3 regions of the Rhizobium sp. BIGb0125 genome follow, and region 2 is predicted to be linked to each of the others. Evidence: riboswitches for the same ligand, from Rfam matches in the RefSeq annotation. Region 2 holds a riboswitch; each other region holds the start of a gene.
What was found. Region 2 has a riboswitch for cobalamin ahead of M2418_RS21320 (DUF1636 family protein). Riboswitches for the same ligand answer to the same signal wherever they lie in the genome.
Positions count from the first base shown of each region.

Region 1 (7,446 bases), on a different contig from region 2:
AAAGTTGCTCAGCAATGCCGATATGGCTATGTACCGTTCCAAGGCCAGCATCGAACAGAAGATCAGCTTCTATGAAGCCGCGATGGACGAAGCGGCCAGGGAACGGCGGGCCATGGGCCGCGATATCTGGACTGCCCTTGAACAGAAGCAGTTCTACTTGACCTATCAGGTGCAGCGTTCGGTAAAGACCGATGAGGTCACCGGCTACGAAGTGCTACTGCGCTGGCTGCATCCGGAAAGAGGTCTCGTTTCACCAGTCGATTTCATTCCGATTGCAGAAGAATGTGGTGCGATCTCGGCGATTGGCGAATGGGTGCTGCATCAGGCCTGCCGTGAGGCCGCAGATTGGGACATCCCGCATAAGATTGCGGTCAATCTGTCCCCATTGCAATTGAACAATGTCATACTGGTCGAGAAGGTCCGGGAAATCCTGCTGGACACCGGCCTGCCTGCCGCGCGTCTTGAGCTTGAAGTCACCGAAAGCGCCATCATTGGCGACAAGGCGCGTGCACTGCATATCCTGCGTCAGATCAAGGCGATGGGCGTAACGATTGCGATTGATGACTTCGGCACCGGTTATTCGTCGCTTGAAACACTGCGGTCCTTCCCGTTCGACAAGATCAAGCTCGACAAGAGCTTCGTACATGAGCTGGAAAGCCGACAGTCCAAGGCTTTCGTCCGGGCAATTGTTGCACTCGGCAAAAGCCTCGATGTGGCGGTGCTGGCTGAAGGTGTCGAGACACGCGAGCAATTGCAGGTGCTGTTGTCGGAAGGATGCGACGAGGTTCAAGGCTTCCTGTTTGGTCGCCCGGCAACGCGCGAACAGCTGTCAGCTTCCACACCTCTGCTTTTTGGTATCGGCAAAGCTGTCTGAGTTGATACAAAAAATTACTGCCCGTCTCGTGAAAAACGGGCAGGTTAAAAATTCGACGGTTTCAGTGACGTGTAGACGGATGAACAACAGGCAAGGAGCAATCCTTGCCTTTGCTGTTATGACGCCTTGGCCAATCCCTTGATGGCGGATTTTGGCTGGTAAATGGTGTTTTTGCCGTAACCGCGATCTTCGGGTCCAAGTTTGGAGGCATCCGAGCCCGGCTCACGCTGCCATTTGCGGCGGTTAAGCTTGAAGCGCTTGACGAGATGTTCAAGTTCACCAGCACCTTCGGCCAATGCTTCAGAAATGGCGCTCATGCTGCTGACCATTGCGGCATTCTGCTGGGTCATCTGATCGAGCGAGCCGATTGCCGAATTGATCTCTGACAGCTTCGTGGATTGTTCAGAAGAGCCAATCGCGATGGCCTCGACATTGCTTTCGATGCTCTGCACAAAGCCTTGAATGTTCTTGAGTGCATCACCCGTCTTGCCAACCAGTCTGACGCCTTCATTGACCTCATTGGTCGAGTTCTTGATCAGGCCGGAGATTTCCTTGGCGGCGGAGGCTGAACGCTGGGCAAGCTCACGCACCTCCTGCGCGACGACCGCAAAACCTTTGCCCGCTTCACCGGCGCGGGCAGCCTCAACACCGGCGTTGAGGGCAAGCAAATTGGTCTGGAAGGCGATTTCATCGATGACGCCGATGATCTTGGAAATCTCGCGTGATGCGGTTTCAATGCGCGCCATGGCATCAACCGTTGCATCAACAACCTGCACGGAATCGACAGCTGCAATGCGGGCGTCCTGAACCAGCTTACGGGCCTCGGCCGTGCGACCGGTGGATTCGCGAACCGTCTCGGTAATCTGTTCAAGTGCTGCGGAAGTTTCCTCGAGAGCCGCCGCCTGTTGCTCCGAGCGGGTGGCAATGCCACTGGCACTGGCGCGCATCTCGCCGCTTTTACTGGACAGCATGGCCGTTTCGGTCAGCACCTGCTCAAGGGTTTCCTGGAACTTCGCCAGCGATTGGTTGAAGTCGTGGCGCAGGTGGTCGAACTCAGGAACGAAGGGGTCGTCGATTGTCAGACGAATATTGCATTCCGCCAGACGTTCAAGACCAGCGCCCACTTCCTGAAGTGCCCGTACGCGACCAGAGACATCGGTGGCAAATTTCACAACCTTGATGACCTTGCCTTCATCATTGAGGATTGGGTTGTAGGTCGCCTGAATGAAGATGGCACTGCCATCCTTGGTAATGCGCTTGAACTCGTCGGCATAAAATTCACCAGCCGCCAGACGTGGCCAGAACCCGGCATATTCATTGGAGGCAACATAGTCGGCCTCACAGAACATCTTGTGGTGGCGTCCCTTGATCTCTTCGAGGCTGTAACCCAGCGCCGAGCAGAAGTTTTCATTGGCGGTCAGGATCGTGCCATCCGGCTTGAACTCGATGACGGCCTGTGCGCGCGACAGCGCGGAAATCTTGCCCTTGCTTTCCACGCTCTCCTGCTTGGCGGCAGTAATGTCGGTGGCGATCTTCACCACCTTGACTACCTTGCCGCCGCGGATAATCGGGTTATAGCTGGCCTGGATCCAGATTTCTTCACCGCTCTTCGTCAGGCGGCGGAACTGGCGTTGCTCATACTGGCCGGAAGCGAGGCCCTTCCAGAACGTCGTGTAGTCTGCTGCGGCAGCGTCTTCTGCGCGCATGAACATTCTGTGATGACGGCCTTTGATCTCATCTAGCCGGTAACCGAGCGTCGCGCAGAAATTTTCGTTGGCGTCGAGCACCATGCCGTCGGGTGTAAAAGATATGATGGCCTGCGATCGGCTGAATGCAGACAGGATAGCCGCGGCTTCCGTGCTGAAAATGCGATCAAACCCCATAACTCCACCTGTCAAACTTGGTTAATGTCTATAACTATTCACTGGCAAATTTTAGTTAAAACTTTGATTAGATTTCCGCATTTTCAGCTCTAACGGTACAATCACCTTGTCACGCAGCGACACTGATTGCCCGATTGAAACGTCGCCCATTGACTCAAACCGTGCCGCGCCGGATAACAAAGATGGATGGTTCCTTGCCGGGTTTTCCGGCTGGATGAAAAGGGAACACGATAGGGAATTGTCCTCATTCGTGGCTGCCCCCGCAACTGTGAACGGAGAGCCTGAAAACAAAGAGCCACTGGTCTGGCGCATCGATATGAAATCATAGTGATTTTGCACTGTCGATGCGAAAAAACAGACAGACCGGGAAGGTGTTTTCAGGTTACGACCCGTGAGCCAGGAGACCTGCCATCGCGAGAGTGTCCATGCCGGCGGGGTGTCCGGAATTTGCGCGGTTTTGCGGAAATGCTTCGGCGGTTTCCTCTTTCTTCGTGTGCTTCCCCGTGGTGACGGATGTCGATTGCGGATCCGCGTGTCCATTGCATACGCTGCCGGTTCCGTTTTTGAGACTGCGTATGCATTGAGCGAGAGGGTTCACCATGTCTGTCCAAAACAACGCCGCCACGCAGGCGGTATCTGTCAAATCTGCCAGCGCAGTCCAGTCGCTTCTGGCCGTGTTCTGCGGCCTGTTCATCATCGGTTTTGTCGGCTTTTCGCATATCGAGGCCGTGCATAATGCCGCGCATGATACGCGCCATGCCAACGCCTTTCCCTGCCACTGAGGGAGAGCGACATGTCGTCTTTTCGTAATATCGTTTTTACATCCGTTCTGGTGGGGCTGATCTGCGGACTTGCCGTCAGTATCATGCAATATGTCGGCACCACACCGTTGATCCTGCATGCCGAGACATTCGAATCGGCTGGCGGTGAGGCCGGGCATAATCATGACGCAGCACCGGCAACCGGTGAAGCGGCTGCGCCTGCTGGCCACGCTCATGACGAAGAAGCCTGGGGACCGGCGGATGGTTTTGAGCGGAATGCCTACACGGCTGCTGCCAATATTCTGACGGCAATCGGTTATGCACTGGTTCTGACCGGCCTCATCTCACTGCGGGGCAGCAATATTGGCTGGCGTGAAGGTCTGTTCTGGGGGCTTGGCGGCTTTGCGGCCGTGGCTCTGGCGCCGATGGTCGGTCTGCCGCCTGAATTGCCGGGAAGCCCGGCTGGTGAACTGGCCGCGCGTCAGGCCTGGTGGATTGGCACTGCGGTAGCAACAGCAGGTGGTTTAGCGCTTTTGGCTTTCCGTCGTGAGCCATGGGCTGCGGTTCTCGCCATCGTGCTGATTGCTGCGCCGCATGTCATTGGTGCGCCGTTGCCGCCAGAAGGCGAACATGCTTTGGCACCACTGCCACTGGAGCGCCGTTTCATCATCCTTGCCACACTCACTAGCTTTGTCTTCTGGGTGTTGCTGGGTGCTTTGAGCGGCACGTTCCTCAAGCGCTTTGAAGCGGCCAAGTGAACAACGGTTCTGCCGAATGGAGCGTGGCGCTTGATGCGCTGCGCTTTTCTGTTCCCGGGCATGGCGCGCCTTGCGCCGTGCACCGCCTTGCTTTCAAGGCACTGCTTGGTGCATCACCGGATAGCGAGGCCTGCCTTGCCTGTTTTACCGAGCATCAGGCTGCGTTTGAAGCTGCCGCCCTCGACAAGATCAAGCGACAAAACCTACCAATCGACAAAAGCCTTCATCTGAACAGTCGGGATATTCGTCGCGCATTGGGTAACGATATCGCGTCGGGTCCACAGCGTGTTTGCCGGGTTCTCGACCGCGATGTTGCCAGCTGAGTTATCTCAGCGGTGCTCGGCTGCAAACGCCTTGATTTCTGATTCTGCTTCCTGTCCCCACAGGTCAAGCGCCTTGAGGATCTCGGTGGTAAAACTGACCGGCGCGGTTCCCGCTGCCGTGATAACGCCTTGGTCGCGCACCGCCTGTGGCTGGTCGCGATAATAATCTGCACCCGAATAGGCTGGATAGGCGCGGTGTGAGGCAAGTGAGTTGCCGGTATGGGCAACGTCATTCAAAATGCCGGTGCCGGCCAGCATGCTGGCGGCCGCGCAAATGCCGGCGACCACACGTCCCTCCCGCCGGAACCGCTGCACCATCTCGGTAAAGTCCGGCGCGCCGCCACGCTCCCAACTCAGTCCGCCTGGAACAATCAGTGCATCGATCGAGGCCGGATCAAGTGCACCATAGGCCACATCGGGCATGACTTTCAGGCCACCCATTGACGTTACGGGCGAACCATCCGGTGACGCAATGATGATCTCGGCACCCAGATAGCTGCGCGCCACCGCACTGAACAGGGCGCTTTCCCAATCGGCGAACTCGGGCGTCAATGCAATTGCAATACGGGTCATTGTCTTTGTCCTTGCTGACAGCAATCCAACGTTACGCAATAGCCTGCATGTAGCGCATGCCGGTGACCGGACGCGGTGTGAAGTCCATGTTTTCGTAGAAACGATGTGCAGCAACATTACCGGTGGCGGCACTGACAGAAAGGTAGTCGCAGCCGCAACGCTTTGCGACATCGCGTGCACGCGATACCAGATGCTGGCCAGTACCGTGACCGCGGTGACCGTCGCGGACGTAGAGGTGGTGCAGTTCCATGCCGCGCCGCGCTTCCTGCGCTCTGTAGAGCGGAACGAGAATGGCGTAGCCGATCAACTCATCACCAGCTTCGGCAACAAGTGCGGTAATCCATGGGATAGGGCTGAACAGGTCGAGTTCCAGCTTTTCCGGCGTCATCACCGATGCGTCGCCATGATGTTTGGCAAGCAGAGCAATCATTTCGTTGAGCTGTGGCAGGTCAGCCTTGCGTGCGCCACGAATGGTTACAACGGCGGGGCGTGGAAGGGTAATGGCACTGTCTTCGGTCATTTTTCGGTCCTTCGGGTTTTTTGAGGTGCCATCAGGACGTTTGAAAAACAACAAAGCCGCCTGACGGCGGCTTGTTGACATTATGATCTGTCGAGCCGCCCTTTACAGGTAGGCCCAAAAATACGTGCAGGAGATTGGTGCGCGATTGTTGATCATGGGCGACTAGATGCTCCTGAATCACAAGATTGTCAATCGGGATTTTTGCAGATGTTTCGTTTCAGTAAGGCCGACTGAAATTAATGCTCACTTTCGCACAGCTTATGGTCCGAAAGCGCCCGAATGACATAGCAATCTTCTATGGAATGTCCGTCGCAATGCGAGACGATCCGCTCCAGTTCCTGCTCCAGTTTTTTCAGCTTGGCAATTTTCTCGCGCACGGCGACCAGATGATCAGCTGCGATCCTGTCAGCACCCTCACAGGGCTGTTGCCGATGGTGGCTGAGGCGGATCAACTCACGGATGGCATCAATGTTGAGACCGAGATCGCGTGCATGACGAATAAAGGCCAGCCGTTCCAGATCGGCCTTTTCATACCGGCGCTGATTGCCTTCGGATCGCTCTGCCGCCTCAATCAGCCCCATCTGTTCATAATAACGGATGGTCGGAACCTTGACGCCCGTTCGCTTGGAAAGATCACCGATGGAAAGCATGTCCCGCTCCTGAAACCTATAGCTCTAGAAGACTTAAGGTTTTTCGCGGTATATTTCAATGTCAAAGGGAAAGCAGGTCAAAACGCTCTCTGCCTTCGTTTGATGCCTGGCGGTTAGGGTCAAGTGATCGCTTGATCGCAGCTTCGATCATGTCCTCAACCGCTTTACGTTGGTCCGGAGGCATGGCCGCGAGTTCGTCTTCCGTAATGCCAATCTGTTCGAGCACCATGGCGCGGATCATATCCGCTGGGGTCATTTGCGACCACTCCTGCAGTTCTGCGAGAAGATTGTCGCTCGCCGATGTATCCACGGCTTTGCCCGACAGAGTGGTGCGCGCCGCCTTTGTGCTCTCCATATCGAGCAGGGCTAGGGAAAGTGTGGATGTACCCGTGTCCCTTCCGGCGCTTTCGCTGCCATTAAGACCGGTTTTGTCATTCGACGAAGGCTGTTCTGTCACAAGACCGCGAGGCGTAAAGCTGGCTTCTGTTCCCAGTTCACGTATTCTGGACCGTACTAGATGCTGGCTACCCAGATTTGAAATGGTCGTCATCGTGATTCTCCCCGTCGCATCTCGATGACGTTTGTCTATCGCCCGAAACATTCGCGAGGGTTGCGCAATCGCGCCTAGGTTGTGGCGATCAACTCTTCCATTAATGACGCACAAATAGTATACCCCCCTATATTATATCTAGGAGAACCTCATGTCTCATACCGTTCGTGACAAGGAAAAGCTGCTTGCTCGTGTTCGTCGTCTCAAGGGGCAGATGGAGGCGGTCGAGCGTGGGTTGGAGGCAGAGAAGCCCTGCGGCGAAATCTTGCAACTGTTGGCCTCGGTGCGCGGCGCACTGTCCGGACTGACGGGCGAGATCATGCACGATCACCTGCATGCACATGTTGTGCATGCGGAAAGCCATGCTGAGCGTGAAAAGGCCGCCGATGAACTGGCGCAGGTCCTCAAAACCTATATTCGATGAGCGAAAGGTAACGGCCATGGCTGTTGATGGAAACTTTGCGGACAATGCACGACATGAGCACGTGTTTCTGGGCCGCGACCACGAGCGGAACGAGCGCCGTGTGTGGATGGTAATCGCGCTGACAAGTGTA
Region 1 is NZ_JANUDV010000002.1:582,631-590,076, reverse strand. It holds gene M2418_RS06850 (EAL domain-containing protein) at 1-874, shown strand, start outside; gene M2418_RS06845 (PAS domain-containing methyl-accepting chemotaxis protein) at 991-2,757, opposite strand; cobalamin riboswitch at 2,928-3,185, shown strand; gene M2418_RS06840 (CbtB-domain containing protein) at 3,357-3,539, shown strand; gene M2418_RS06835 (CbtA family protein) at 3,551-4,276, shown strand; gene M2418_RS06830 (hypothetical protein) at 4,273-4,599, shown strand; gene M2418_RS06825 (type 1 glutamine amidotransferase family protein) at 4,606-5,172, opposite strand; gene M2418_RS06820 (GNAT family N-acetyltransferase) at 5,204-5,692, opposite strand; gene M2418_RS06815 (helix-turn-helix domain-containing protein) at 5,929-6,342, opposite strand; gene M2418_RS06810 (hypothetical protein) at 6,404-6,892, opposite strand; gene dmeR (Ni(II)/Co(II)-sensing transcriptional repressor DmeR) at 7,044-7,316, shown strand; gene dmeF (CDF family Co(II)/Ni(II) efflux transporter DmeF) at 7,333-7,446, shown strand, end outside.
Region 1: it holds a riboswitch for cobalamin, as region 2 does, so the genes downstream of both, M2418_RS06840 (CbtB-domain containing protein) here and M2418_RS21320 (DUF1636 family protein) in region 2, are expected to answer to the same signal.

Region 2 (7,446 bases):
GCACCTCATCCAGCCGTTCGGATTTTTGCCGAAGGTGCAGGCGCATATCCACCTGCCAATGCTTGTCGCTCAGTGCTTCCGTGGCAATGTGGAGCGCGGGGCCGGAAATGGCCCAAGGCCCAAGGCGGCTTTCCAGCTTTCCAGCGATCTGTGGTGTTGCTACTGCAAAGCCAAGTCTCAAACCTGCCATGCCGTAAAATTTGCCGAATGAGCGCAAAACGACAATGCCGTCCTGATCGACATCACCACACAAGCTTTCATAACCGTCCCCAGCATCGCCGAATGCTTCATCGACAATCAGCATGCCGCCTTTCGCCTTCAGCGTTGTGGCCAGCGCTAAAAGGTCTGGCTTCGAAATGACGCGACCGGTCGGATTGTTTGGGTTGACCACGATGGCGAGATCAGCCGTCGAAAGCGTCGCGAAGTCATCCGTCTCGATCACCTCAAACCCATTCAATCGCGCAGCACGGGCATGTTCGGCATAGGTGGGTGACAGAATGACGGCTTTCGGTTTGGCCGATTTTTTTGCCAGCTCAGATACCAGCGGCAGCAAGATCTGCGTGCCCGGTGCCGCCACCACATACGCCGCAGAGGGCGCGCCATAGGCGCGTGCAGCGCGTTCTCTAAGGACCTCTGCCAATGCCGGTTCTGGCAGGCGCGAATAAGCCTCTGCCGGAATGGGCGAATGTGGATAGGAAATTGGATTGATGCCGGTCGAAAGATCGATCCAGGGCTTTGGTGCCTGTGGAAACAGGCTACGGGCCCGGGCAAGATTTCCGCCGTGCAGGATCACAGGCTCAATCTTTTCTGCTATTGGACTGTCCATGTTTTTCGCTCTCGCCTTCCTGTCGCTGCTGATCGAACGGTTCACCGGTTATCCGAACTGGCTTTTTGCCCGTATCGGGCACCCCGTGACATGGGTTGGTTCGTTTATTGCGCTCCTCGATAAAAAATGGAACCGGGAGAGTGACGATTTTGCAAAACGAAAAGTCATGGGTATGACGGCGTTGATTGTTTTGCTGGTGGTGACCATTTTTCTGGCATCGCTGGTGCAGTCCGTTTTATTTCTTCTGCCCCTTGGCCTTTTGTTTGTGGTGATCGTTTGCGCTGCATTGCCTGCACAGAAAAGCCTTGAGCAGCATGTCGAGGCGGTTGCAATCGCACTTGAAGCCGAAGGGTTGGAAGGTGGTCGCAAAGCCGTGTCAATGATTGTCGGCCGTGACCCGGATCAGCTTGACGAAGCGGCCGTCTGCCGGGCAGCAATTGAAAGTCTGGCTGAAAATTTTTCCGATGGCATCGTTGCCCCCGCTTTCTGGATCGGCATGTTGGGTTTGCCCGGTGGTGCAGCCTATAAGGCTATCAACACGGCAGACAGCATGATCGGCCACCGCAACAAGCGTTATGAAGCCTTTGGCAAGGCATCAGCCAAGCTGGATGACCTGGTCAATCTGCCAGCCTCACGTCTGACTGGTTATCTGTTCGTAGTCGCTGCCGTGTTCGTAAAGGACGCGTCTCCCAAGCGTGCGCTGAATGCCATCAAACGTGATGCGCATCATCATCGCTCTCCCAACGCTGGATGGCCGGAAGCGGCACTTGCCGGTGCTTTGGGCTACGCGCTTGCTGGCCCGCGTTCCTATGATGGCCAGATGATTGAGGCACGTTTTATGGGCAGAGGTGGACGTCGTGACTTGACGGCCGCCGACATTCGTCGCGCCTTGAAGCTGACACGGATCGCCGATGGATTGCTGATTGCGCTGTTTGGTTGTCTAGTTCTTGTTATCGGGCGATAGCCAAAAGTCTGTCCAGATCGAGATGAGTTTCCATATGGGCCGCCAATCGATCAAGGACTTCATCAACCTGCTGTTCGTAATTGAGTGCCGAACTGCTGCCACCTAACCGCTCCAGCCACACGCCTCTTTGTCGATCATCGGCAAAAAGACCGTGGATGTAGGTGCCGAGAACACGCCCCGCCGGTGAAATCGCCCCTTCAATGTGATCATCGACAGATGAAAACGGTCGGTCGCAGTCTTTACCAGTGGTAATGCCGACGTGCATTTCATAGCCGGAGAATGAAGTACCGTCGAAACTTGAACCGGTCACCGAGGCGAGGCGCTTATCTCCTGTCAAAACGGTGTCGGCGTCAAGCAGGCCCAAACCCTCGACCGTGGCTGGCGGTCCTTCGATGCCCTTTGGGTCGGCGATCGTGTTGCCCAGCATCTGATAGCCGCCACACAGGCCCAGCACATAACCGCCGCGTCTGACGTGAGACTTGATATCGATATCAAGCCCGGACTTTTTCAGCACTTCCAGATCAGCAATTGTCGACTTTGATCCGCACAGGAGAACCAGCGCGCAATCGGCTGGAATGGTCTGTCCGGGTCTCACCCTGACAAGTTCGACAGTCTCTTCCATGTCGAGAGGATCGAGATCATCAAAATTGGAAATATGCGGCAGGATCGGCACTGCAATACGGATTTTTGCGCCGGGCTTTTGTGTGGCGGGCCCACTCAGGCCAAGCGCGTCTTCGGCCGGTAGCTGTTGCGCCTCGGCAAAGTGAGGCAGAAGGCCTATGCTGCGCCATCCGGTTTTGTCGGCAATGATCCGCATTCCATTGTCGAACAGTGTTGGATCGCCGCGGAAACGGTTGACGATAAATCCCTCGATCATCGCCGCATCATCCAGGTCCAGAACCGTTTTGGTGCCAACCAGGCTGGCGATAACGCCTCCTCGGTCAATATCGCCGATCAGAATGACGGGTGCATCGGCGGCACGGGCAAATCCCATATTGGCAATATCATTGGCGCGCAGATTGACTTCGGAGGCACTGCCAGCACCTTCGACCAGCACCAGATCAGCTTGTGACTTGAGACGTTCCAAACTCTCTAACACATGCGGCATCAGACCTGCCTTCATATGCTGGTAATCGGCAGCCTTAGCATTACCAATGACCTTTCCCTGCACAACCACCTGCGCACCGGTTTCGCTTTGCGGCTTCAACAGCACCGGGTTCATGTGAACAGATAGAGGAACGCCGGCAGCGCGCGCCTGTAGCGCCTGGGCGCGGCCAATTTCACCGCCGTCAGCGGTCACAGCAGCATTGTTGGACATGTTTTGAGGTTTGAATGGCAGCACCGACAAGCCACGTTTGACAAAGGCGCGGGCAAGGCCTGCGACCATAAGCGATTTGCCGACATCAGAGCCGGTGCCCTGAAACATCAGAACGCGTGCTGCCATGTGGTTTTATCCTAAAACTCGATACCGGCCTGGGCTTTGACGCCAGCCTTGAAGTGATGCTTCACCAGCGTCATCTCAGTCACCATATCAGCAGCATCGATCAAAGGCTGCTTGGCGTTACGGCCGGTGACGACAACATGCAAATCGGGGCTACGGTTCTGCAATGTCTCGATCACGTCGTTCAGGTCAAGATATTCGTAGCGGAGAGCAATGTTCAACTCGTCGAGGACAAGAAGTCCGATCGTTTTGTCCTCCATAAGCGTCTTTGCTTCCGCCCATGCCTTGGCGGCTGCGGCGACATCGCGTTTCAGATCCTGAGTGTCCCACGTGAAACCTTCGCCCATGGTGCGCCATTCGACGCGGTCTCCGAACAGAGTCAAGGCTTGTTGTTCACCGGTCGCCCAAGCGCCCTTTATGAACTGCACGACACCGACGCGGCGGCCATTGCCAAGCATGCGCAGCGCCAGACCGAAGGCCGCGGTAGACTTGCCTTTACCCGGTCCGGTATTGACGATCAAAAGCCCTTTTTCGACCGTTTTTTCCGCGACTTCGGCATCCTGGACGGCTTTGCGATTGACCATTTTTTGGCGGTGACGCTCGGCCTCAGTCTCGGTAATCTCGCGGGTCATGGCGGTATTCCTGTCATTGCTATGTCTAAAAACGCTTATCTGCTATTTGCGAAGCGGCAACTATAGCCAATTTGCCTCACCCGGCAATGCTGGCGGCATGTGGGCTTTGCATTGACCGCAGCAGCGGTTGCGCCTAAGTGTAAATCACTGACGGTCTTTTTCCGGCAACGGGAAAAGCTAAGAGGGAACACGGTTCCGCCCCGATTTGACGGGCCACTCCGTGGCTGCCCCCGCAACTGTAAGCGGTCAGCCCACGCCGAAACGCCACTGGACATATGTTCGGGAAGGCGGCGACACGGGCGCCATAAGCCGCAAGCCAGGAGACCTGCCGTTTCAGGAAAATACGTCTGTCGGGCGGGGTGCTCCGGTCAGTCGAACCGATCGAATATCTGGCTCTCATCGCGATGAATTGCCGTTTTCGATAACCGCACCCCATGATTTTTTTGAAGGCGCGGAAAGCGAATACGGATTTGGATATTACGGCAACATCACCCTGCCCTGATGGTAAAACACAAAACGGCACCGCTGATGGTGTCGTCGTATTTGTCTGCCGAAACTGTCGCAGCGAGGACGATCCGAATGCCGATCCCCGCCCCGGCGCGCTTTTGTCATCTGCCGCTATCGCGAAGGCCCAGGATGTTGGCATCGAGGTACGTAGCGTCAATTGTCTTGCCAATTGCAAGCGTGGTTTGAGCGCCAGTATTCGCAGTGTTGATGGCTGGTCCTATATTTTTGGCGGCCTTGCACAAGACGATGCTGACGACCTGCTGATCGGCGCGCAATTGCTTGCCAGTGCGCCGGACGGTCTTATGCCTTGGCGCGGACGTCCCGACAGTTTGAAACGCGGCATGATTGCCCGTATTCCACCATTTGATTACACAGAGGAAAAATCATGAGCAATTCGCTGGACCGTGTCCCTTGCACCATCGTCACCGGTTTTCTGGGTGCTGGAAAAACCACGCTTCTGCGTGGTCTTCTGGAAAAACTGGAAGGCAAGCGTCTTGCGATTATCGTCAATGAGTTTGGCGATGTTGGCATTGATGGGGAAATCCTCAAGGGCTGCGGTATCGAAAGCTGCCCGGAAGAAAATATCGTTGAACTGGCAAATGGCTGCATTTGCTGCACGGTTGCCGATGATTTTCAGCCAGCGATCGAGCAGATCCTCAGCCGTCAGCCGAAGGTGGAGCATATTTTGATCGAAACTTCCGGCCTTGCCCTGCCGAAGCCTCTGGTGCAGGCGTTCCAGTGGCCGGCAATCAAAAGCCGCGTCACGGTGGATGCTGTTATCGCTGTTGCCGACGGTGCTGCACTTGCAGAAGGCATGGTCTCGCATGATCTGGATGCTCTTGCTGCCCAGCGTGCCAATGACGAGGCGCTTGACCATGACGATCCGGTCGAAGAAGTGTTCGAAGACCAGATTGCCTGCGCTGACCTTATCGTCCTGACCAAGGGCGATCTGCTGGATGCCGAAGGTCTGGAACGCGCCAAGGCGCATATTGGCGAACATCTGCCCAAGGCTGCAAAGATCGTTGTAGCGTCCAATGGCGCCATTGATCCCGCTGTCCTGATCGGTCTTGGTCTTGCTGTGGAAGACGACATTGAAAATCGCCATACCCATCACGATGAGGAAGAAGACCACGATCACGACGAGTTCGACAGCTTCGTTGTGGAATTGTCGGCGGTAAGTGACCCGGAAGCTCTGGCGTCCCGTATCGCTGAAACAGCTGCTGCGGAAAACGTGCTGCGCATCAAGGGATTTGTCGAGGTTTCCGCCAAGCCTATGCGCCTGCAGGTGCAGGCAGTAGGTTCGCGCGTCAATCATTATTTTGATCGCCCATGGGCAGCAGGCGAAACCCGCCGCAGCCGTCTGGTTGTCATTGGTGAAAAGGGTATCGATCGCGCAAAAATCGAAAAGATGCTTGCGGCCTGATCCATGCATATTCTCGCCACCACATCTTCGTCTCTCGACGACCTGATCGAGCCGGTTGATCTCAACCAGCCACAGGCGGATGTGGTGGTGTTATCTTTTTCTAGCAGCGATCTGGCAGGTCTGGAGCGTGGTTGGAAGCAGACATGTACTGGCTCTCTCTCCCTCGTCTCTGCCAACCTGTCCGAACTTCGCCATCCCATGTCTGTCGATCTTTGGATTGAGAAGACGGCGGAAAAGGCGAAACTGATCCTTATCCGGATTCTCGGCGGTGCAGATCGTTGGCGTTACGGTGTCGATCAGCTTGGTTTGATGGCTAGGCGACGTGGCATCAAACTGGTCCTTTTGCCCGGTGAATGCAGCGAGCGGGACGACAAATTGGAAGCGGCGTCCACCGTTGACGCTTCTACTCTTTCGGCAATCCTGTCATTTTTCCGCGAAGGCGGCAGCTCCAATATGGCGCTGCTGTCCGCCGGTTTGAGCGCTTTGGTTCAGGGTGAAGCATGGCCTAAGATCGTACCAGACCCTTTGCCAAAGGCCGGGTTCTACCGACCCGGTGAGGGGTTTGTCGATCTTGAGCGAGCATTGGATGGCTTTACTCCCGATGCACCTGTCTTGCCAATGTTGTTTTACCGCTCGATGTTGCTGGCGGCGGATATCGCGCCTGTCGATGCGTTGTTTGCGGCTTTGGAAAGGCGTGGGTTTGCGCCATTGCCGATTTTCGTCAGCGGCCTGAAGGACGCTGAGGCAATTCGGTTTCTAGAGGAGAAGCTGCCTCTGTTGGAACCTGCAGCAATCATCGCTGCGACTGCTTTTGCAAGCCACACCGACGATGTTGGCGATACGCTTTTCGACCGATTGGGCGTTCCGGTTTTTCAGGTCATCATGGCGACAACACGTCATGATGGCTGGGTCGACAATATGCGCGGTCTCAACCCGTCTGATCTTGCCATGCATGTGGTGCTGCCAGAGCTGGACGGGCGCATTCTGGCTGGGGTCATCTCGTTCAAGCAGCTTGATCCGCAGGGTGGGCAAGGGCTGGTAAACGTCGCCGAAGCTGATCGCGTCGAGCAGGTTGCTGCACGCGTCCAAGCTTTTCTTCGGCTCAAGAGTGCAGAACCATCCGATCGACGCCTCCTCATTCTGATGCCGGACTATCCCGGTGCCGCACCGGGCCGAACCGGATATGCTGTTGGTCTGGACGTGCCACAGAGCGTGCTGGAGATGATGCGTGACCTCAGTGATGCTGGTTACCGCGTTGAAAACATCCCTGACACCGCACGCGGTTTGCTGGATCGTATTGAAGGCGAAACAGCTGAGCTTTCGCAGGCTGACTATGCCGCCTTTTGTGCATCGCTCCCGTCGTCTGCTTGTCAGGCCTTACAAGACACTTGGGGTGACGCGGCACTGGACGATGTCGTTACTGATGGTCATTTCCATTTTAGAGCAGCGCATTTCGGCGCGGTGACGGTCGCACTTGCTCCTGATCGCGGACGCAACGAAGACCGGCGTGTTGATTATCACGATCCTGCCTTGCCTCCGCGTCATGCATTGGTGGCTTTTGGTGCCTGGATGCGTGAAAAGCTTGACGCACATGCTGTGATCCATGTTGGTGCCCATGGCACCCTTGAATGGTTGCCGGGTAAGACCGTTGCG
Region 2 is NZ_JANUDV010000008.1:87,407-94,852, forward strand. It holds gene cobD (threonine-phosphate decarboxylase CobD) at 1-826, opposite strand, end outside; gene cbiB (adenosylcobinamide-phosphate synthase CbiB) at 825-1,790, shown strand; gene M2418_RS21310 (cobyric acid synthase) at 1,777-3,234, opposite strand; gene cobO (cob(I)yrinic acid a,c-diamide adenosyltransferase) at 3,246-3,863, opposite strand; cobalamin riboswitch at 3,998-4,211, shown strand; gene M2418_RS21320 (DUF1636 family protein) at 4,334-4,759, shown strand; gene cobW (cobalamin biosynthesis protein CobW) at 4,756-5,793, shown strand; gene cobN (cobaltochelatase subunit CobN) at 5,797-7,446, shown strand, end outside.

Region 3 (7,446 bases), on a different contig from region 2:
TGATCTTCGCCAGTCGGGTTTCACGGTAACCTCATTTCATGGCAATCTTCTCCTTGAACCCTGGCAACTCGAAACAGGCAGTGGCGGCCCCTATCAGGTCTTCACACCGTTTGCCCGTTCACTGCGTCAGAAGGGTGTGCCCACCCCCCTGCGTTTGCGCGACACCAAAGCGCAGTCATCATCTACCAAGCCTAAAAACTATGAGCGTCCATCCCCACCGCATTGGGCTGAAAAGATGGAAGGCTCGTGGCAGATTGGCGAAGAGGCCGGTTACGAGCAGTTCCACGACTTTCTTGATGACATCGTGAAGTCATATGCCGAAAGCCGCGACGTTCCCGGCAAGCTGGGAACGTCCAAGCTCTCACCCTATTTGCGATTTGGCGAAGTCAGCGTCCGACAGCTTTGGCACAGTGCTCTTCATTATGGCGAGCAACATCCTTCCGTCTCGTCGGGCGTCGAAAAATTTCTCTCTGAGCTGATCTGGAGAGACTTCCATTACCACCAGCTCTACCACCGCAAGGATATTGCGCGTTACGATATGCGCGATGCCATCGCCCATATCGAATGGCAGGAGAACAAAAAAGCGCTCAGCGCCTGGACAAAAGGACAGACGGGCTTCCCAATCGTCGACGCGGGCATGCGGCAATTATGGGCAACCGGATGGATGCACAATCGCGTCCGTATGCTGGTTGCCTCCCTGCTCACCAAAAACCTGCTCATCGATTGGCGACATGGTGAAGAGTGGTTCTGGGATACGCTGGTGGATGGCGACATTGCTAGTAATCCCGGCAGCTGGCAGTGGGTTGCCGGTTGTGGCATGGATGCTGCCCCTTACTTTCGCGTATTCAATCCCGTTGTCCAGGGCGAACGGTTCGATGCTGCGGGCGATTACGTCCGTGAATGGGTTCCTGAACTGGCCGACATGCCGAACAAATGGATACACAAACCGTTTGAAGCACCAGACACCGTACTGGAAAAAGCCGGTGTAGTACTGGGTAAAACTTATCCAAAACCTATTGTTGATTTGAAAAGCTCATCGCGTCGTGCACGCAACAGTAAAAAGGGCGAAGAAGACGATCTCTTCGCCTGACACTCAAGGCTTTGCGTCATCCAATCATAGAAGACATTTTATGTCGACAGTATGTATTACATCATGTTAGTGCTTGCCAAAAGCACTTCCTCCGTGGTTGGGAAGGGTGACAAAATCGGCGGGAGCGTCTTATGAGCGATCAGGAAAAACACGATGTGCTTGTGATTGGCACAGGCATTATCGGAGTGATGTCGGCACTTTATCTGCAATCACAAGGTCGTTCTGTAACCCTTTTGGAACGTGGAGAAATTGCACGGGGCGCAAGCTCCGGAAATGCCGGCATTCTAGCATTCCCTGAGATCATTCCCATTCCTGCGCCGGGCCTTATGAAAAAGGCGCCGCGTTGGCTTTTCGATCCGCTGGGCCCGTTAAGCGTTCCACCATCCTATGCCCTGAAGGTTGCTCCCTGGCTGTGGCGTTTCTGGCGCGCGAGCTCCGAATCCGCCTTCCGGCACGGACTAAAAACCCAGATCGCGATGATGAAACTGTCTGCCGCGGAGATGGACGTGATCCGCGCGATGCCCGAACTCTCCGGTTTCTTTACCAACACCGGAACGCTTGATCTTTACGACAGTGAAGCAAGCTTCAATGCCGCTGCTGCCGATTGGGCGGAAAAGGAAAAAGCCGGTTTTGTCTTCAACCGTGTTGGGCGCGATGAGATCGACGAATTGCAGCCGGGTCTGGCACCACAATTCCAGCACGCGATGTTTACACCTGGCGGCCTGCAGGTCTCCGAGCCATACGAATTCACCAAGGCGATTGCGGAACTGGTCATCGCACGAGGCGGCAAGCTGATTGAGGGCGAAGCGCTACGTCTTGAGCCCCGTGGCGACGAGGCGCGCGTGACCTTGACGGGCGGCAAAACACTGGACGCGGCAAAGGTGGTCGTCGCTGGTGGCGCATGGTCAAAGAACCTTGGTGCAAGCCTTGGCGAGAACCTGCCGCTTGAGACAGAACGTGGTTACAACACAACCCTGCCCGACCAGTCTTTCAACTTGACCCGCCAGCTCTATTTCAATGACCACGCGTTTGTCGTGACGCCGCTCTCCACCGGTATTCGAGTGGGTGGTGCCGTCGAACTGGGCGGTCTGTCACTGCCGCCGAATTACCGACGCTCCGAAGCACTTTTGGGAAAAGCTGCCAAGTTTCTGCCCGGTCTGAAAACCGAAGGCGGCAAACAGTGGATGGGTTTCCGCCCATCCATGCCAGATTGCCTGCCGGTTATCGGCGCCTCCAAGGTAAGCACCGCCATCATCTATGCCTTCGGGCACGGGCATCTTGGCCTGACGCAGTCGGCGGCAACGGGCAAACTGGTCAGCGATCTCGTTGCCGGACGGGAACCATCAATTTCCATCGATCCATTCCGCGCCGGCCGCTTCGGTTAAACATCACGGTTTTGTCGCGGTCAGAATAAACCGGCGATAAAGCCGTGTTCTCAAACGATCACGCAAATTCGCCTGCTTACGCTGCGCCACCGCAATCGGGTCATGCGAGTGCAGGCGAATATCTGAAAACCCGGCACCTTTCAGTAGTGGAATGATGCGTTCAGGACGAAGCCCGTCCCCGAACGGCAGCTGCTCCATAATGTGTTTGTGTTTGGCGCTTTGGGCACTGTCGTAATGTGGATCGGGCAGGGAAAACCGGCCAAGCAGCGCAATCAGCTTTGACGCGATGCGGCCAACCGGCGTCAATTGTGCCCAGTCCCCGTCAAAAACCAGCAAACGGCCACCGGACTTCAATACACGGTGCCATTCCTGAAACGCCTGTTCAGGCTGCGTCAACGTCCAGACCAGATGACGGCATACGATGGCATCATAGATGTCGTCAGGCTCCATCGTGTTTTCGGCATCTGCAAGCACAAAACGCAGACGCGGTTTTCCCGCGTGTTTGCGCCGCGCAACTGACAACATAGCCTCGGAGAAATCGAGGGCCGTCACGTCATGACCAATGTCGTGAATAAGCCGTGTCACCTCGCCCGTGCCACAGGCCAGTTCCAGCACGGATAATGAATGTTCACCTAAAGCGTCGCGCACTGGCTGCTGCCAGGCGTCAAATTCTGGTCCGGGTGGAATACGATGGCCGAATACCAGATCGAATGTTTCCGACCGTTTCGACCAGTAATCCCTGATATCGTCCTTGAGATGGAAGTTGTCGATGCTCATGGTCAAGCCGTCTTGTACTGGATATGGCAACGGCCATGGTAAGATGATCGCTCGATACGCGCACTAACTCCAAAAACGTCACGAATGAGCGTTTCCGTCAGAACCTCTTCTGGCGGGCCGAAAGCCACGATCTCCCCTGCATGCATGACCGCGAGATTATCGCAGAACATCGCTGCAAGATTGAGATCATGCAAGGCGACGATACACGTTACCGGCAACCGGGACACCAGCGCCAGAATGTCCAGCTGGTGCTGAATGTCGAGGTGGTTGGTTGGTTCATCCAACAGAAGCTGTGACGGCGTTTGCGCCAATGCCCGGGCAATATGAACCCGCTGTTTTTCACCACCAGACAGCGTGTGCCAAAACCTAGACGCTTTATCCAGCATGCCGACATGTGTCAGCGCATCCTGTACGGCGGCCTCATCTTCCGACTTCCAGATTGAAATCGGGCTGCGATGCGGTGTTCGTCCAAGCTTGACGACATCGAGCACACTGACCTGGATTTCCGTCGTTGCCTGTTGTTCAACAAAGGCCGTACTTTTGGCAATCTGGGCCTGAGAAAGGGTCGCTATGTCCTCGCCGCCAAGTGTAATTACGCCGCTCTGGACTTTGCGGATACGGCAGATGAGCCGCAGCAAACTGGATTTTCCCGAACCATTTGGCCCAAGCAGGCCAAGCGTCGTGCCGGGTGCAGCGTCGAGAGTTACGCCATTGACAATAAGACTGCCGCCTGAAGCCCAGTGCACTTTTTCCAGCGAAATACTCATGCGGCCCTCCGTGCACGGTAGAGAATAAAGGCAAAAGCGGGCGCGCCAAACAATGCAGTTACCACGCCGATTGGCAGGATTTGCTGTGGGATGATGATACGTGACACGATATCGGCTGCCACCATGAATATGGCACCGATCATCGCAGACACAGGCAAAAGACGCTGATGTCCGGAGCCAGCAATGAACCGTGCGGCATGGGGAATGACCAACCCGACAAATCCGATACAGCCAACGATGCTGACGACGGTTGCCGTCATCAATGCCGTCACGCCAAGCAGAGTTATGCGTACACGACGAACGGGAATACCAAGTCCGGCGGCGGTATCTGTACCGAACATGAAAGCATCCAATGCCCGGGCATGGGCCGCACAAAACACAAAACCCAACAATGCAACGGGTGCAGCGAGATAAACGTCCGGCCAGCGCACACCGGACAGGCTACCGAGCAACCAGAACATCACACCACGTGCCTGTTCTGCATTTGCAGATGTGGTGACGATATAGGATGTCAGCGCATTAAAGAGCTGCGAACCGGCCACGCCGGCAAGAATTATACGGTCGCTGCTGCCACCAGCGCCGGCCGCAAGCAGTGACACGAGAAGAAACGCAACGACGGCGCCCAGAAATGCGCCCGTAGACAGTGTCAAAACACCGTAACCGATTCCCAGAACCATAATACAAACGGCACCGGTCGAGGCACCTGCGGAAATGCCCAGCACGAAAGGTTCAGCAAGAGGGTTGCGTAGCAATGCTTGCAGGATCACGCCACAGAGCGCCAGCGCAGCCCCTGCACTTGCCGCAACCAAGGCGCGGCTCAGACGATAGTCCCAGATTACGCCTTCATGGATGCGGCTGATTTCAAACGGCATTCCAAAGGCGCGTTTCATGATCGCCTTGACCGTCGTATCGAGCGGAATGGAAATTTCGCCGATCGACACGGCAAGACTTATCATGAAGCCGAGAAGCGTCAGAAAAAAGACGGTGACTGCCAAAGGCAGCCACCATGCTGAACGACGTGCAGGCATTTCTGTCACTTGGAAATCCCGAGCGCCTGGATACCCTTTGCCAGGATTTCAATGCCATCAATCGTACGAATGGTCGGGTTCATGGACTGTGCATCCATCATGACGAAATGTTTGTTCTTAACGGCATCCATGTGGCTGGTGACCGGATCGTTCTCCAGGAAGTCGATCTTGACCGCAGGATCATCGGCGGCATAACGGCGACGATCCATGGTAGCGATAACGACGACAGCAGGGTTGGATTCGGCAATGGTTTCCCAACCGACCAGCGGCCACTCTTCTTCCGTGCTTACGACATTTTTGGCACCAAGCGTTTTCAGAATATAGGCCGGAGCACTGTTTTTACCGGCAATATAGGCGTCGCCCTTCACTTCCTTGCTGGAGAACCAGAAAACAACAGGAAGATTGGCCGACGATGCGTTTCCGATCGACGCGACGGCTGCGGCCTCACGTGCCCTCAGATCGGCTACCAGTTTTTCGCCCCGTTCTTTGATATCGAAAATATCGGAGAGTTCGCTGATCTGCTGATAGATCAGATCCATCGTGAAAAGTTCTTTGCGTACGCCATCGCCACCATCGGCATTGATCTTGGCCACGCAGTCTGCAGGAGAAACATAGGTATTGATGCCAAGTGAACCGAATTGTTCGCGTTTGCCCACAGAACCCTGCGTGCCGACGTGCCATTCGAACTCCGCAGCAACCAGATCAGGCTCTTTGCCGACAACCGATTCAAAGCTGGGGTCATTGTCTGCAAGGCGCGGAATTTGCGCATTGACGCCTTCATATTCTTTCAAAACCGGCCCAACCCAAACGGCGGTACCGGCAATCTTGTCTGCCAAGCCAAGGGAAAACAGGATTTCGGTCATGCCCTGTCCGATCGAAACGATCTTTGCTGGCGCCTTTTCGAACGTAATCGACTGACCGCAATTGGTAACCGTCAACGGATATTGGGTCGCCGCATGGGCACTAGCAGAGAACCCGGCAACTAAAACGGTTACAGCACTGAGAGTTTTTATGATGGCACGCATGGAAGCCTTCCGATTGGAAATATTTGAAATGCAGTTGAGATTACGGGCCTAAATTGCCCGGTTTGTGCAGCGTTTAGAAAAACGACGCGCGGTTAACCCAACAATGCAATGAACGGAGGCAACAAATGCATATGTTATGTAATAACATGACTATTCCTTTCCGGACAACCCCGCCCGGTGCGTTGGATTAACAAATAACGGCAGGTCTCCTGGCTCACGAATTCACGCCGTTCATCTGCCTTCCCGTGCACTCAGCGGCACAGTGGCATGGTGTAAGAGCTACACCACAAGGATGAGCGGCAATCCGCTTACAGTTGCGGGGGCAGCCATGGCATTGTTTCTTCGATAGAAACGCACCATGTTCCCTATTAATCCCCTCCAGGTACAACCCTTTGGAGAACCGTCGGATGCCACTTATGGCCAAGGCGCAGACAAGGTCAAGGCTATTGCGACAGACCGAACAAAAGAAAACCGCCGCCCCAGAGATTGAGGCGGCGGCATTTTTCATTCTCAAAAATCTTGGAGGCTCAGAATTCTGTCCAGTCCGCTTCCTTGGCTGTAGTCGCAGCGGCAGATGAACCGCCACCGAAGGCGCTCGCCAACCTATTGCCCAGTGCACGTGCTGGAGACGCAATCGGCCTGGACTTTGTCGATGCTGCCACCGGTGCCGGTGCAGCAGGTCGCGAAGCCGAAGCGGCGGCGCGAGGAGCAGCAGGCCTTGCGAAACCAGCCATACCGCCGGTGCCTGTCAGTCTGAACTGGCCGAGCAGCGAGTTAAGGGACGTGGCTTCCGTTGCAAGACCATGGCTTGCCGCCGTTGTTTCTTCGACCATGGCAGCGTTCTGTTGCGTGCCCTGATCCATGGTGTTGACGGCGGTGTTGATTTCCTGAAGACCAACCGACTGTTCGCGGGTTGCCTCAGCAATCGCGTGAACATGCTGGTTGATTTCCTGAACCTGAGCAACGATAGCGTCCAGCGCCTTGCCTGTCTGGTCGACAAGGTGAACCCCGGTTTCGACATGCGATGTCGAGGCAGTGATCAGCGACTTGATTTCCTTTGCGGCATTTGCAGAACGCTGGGCAAGTTCACGAACTTCCTGCGCCACGACAGCAAAACCCTTACCAGCTTCACCAGCGCGGGCCGCTTCGACACCCGCGTTCAGAGCAAGCAGGTTGGTTTGGAAGGCAATGTCATCGATAACACCGATGATGTTACCGATTTCGCTGGAGGATTTTTCGATCTGCTCCATTGCGGTGACGGCTTCACGCACCACTTCACCAGACTTTTCTGCTTCCTGACGGGTACGGGAAACCAGGTGGCGTGCCTCTTCTGCGCGCTTGGCGGAATCTTTGACCGTCGTGGTGATTTCTTCC
Region 3 is NZ_JANUDV010000004.1:194,860-202,305, reverse strand. It holds partial or broken gene M2418_RS25760 (deoxyribodipyrimidine photo-lyase) at 1-121, shown strand, start outside; gene M2418_RS25755 (hypothetical protein) at 362-571, opposite strand; gene M2418_RS25750 (cryptochrome/photolyase family protein) at 476-1,090, shown strand; gene M2418_RS12650 (FAD-binding oxidoreductase) at 1,222-2,475, shown strand; gene M2418_RS12645 (class I SAM-dependent methyltransferase) at 2,479-3,252, opposite strand; gene M2418_RS12640 (ABC transporter ATP-binding protein) at 3,255-4,019, opposite strand; gene M2418_RS12635 (iron ABC transporter permease) at 4,016-5,047, opposite strand; gene M2418_RS12630 (ABC transporter substrate-binding protein) at 5,053-6,072, opposite strand; cobalamin riboswitch at 6,254-6,492, opposite strand; gene M2418_RS12625 (methyl-accepting chemotaxis protein) at 6,600-7,446, opposite strand, start outside.
Region 3: it holds a riboswitch for cobalamin, as region 2 does, so the genes downstream of both, M2418_RS12630 (ABC transporter substrate-binding protein) here and M2418_RS21320 (DUF1636 family protein) in region 2, are expected to answer to the same signal.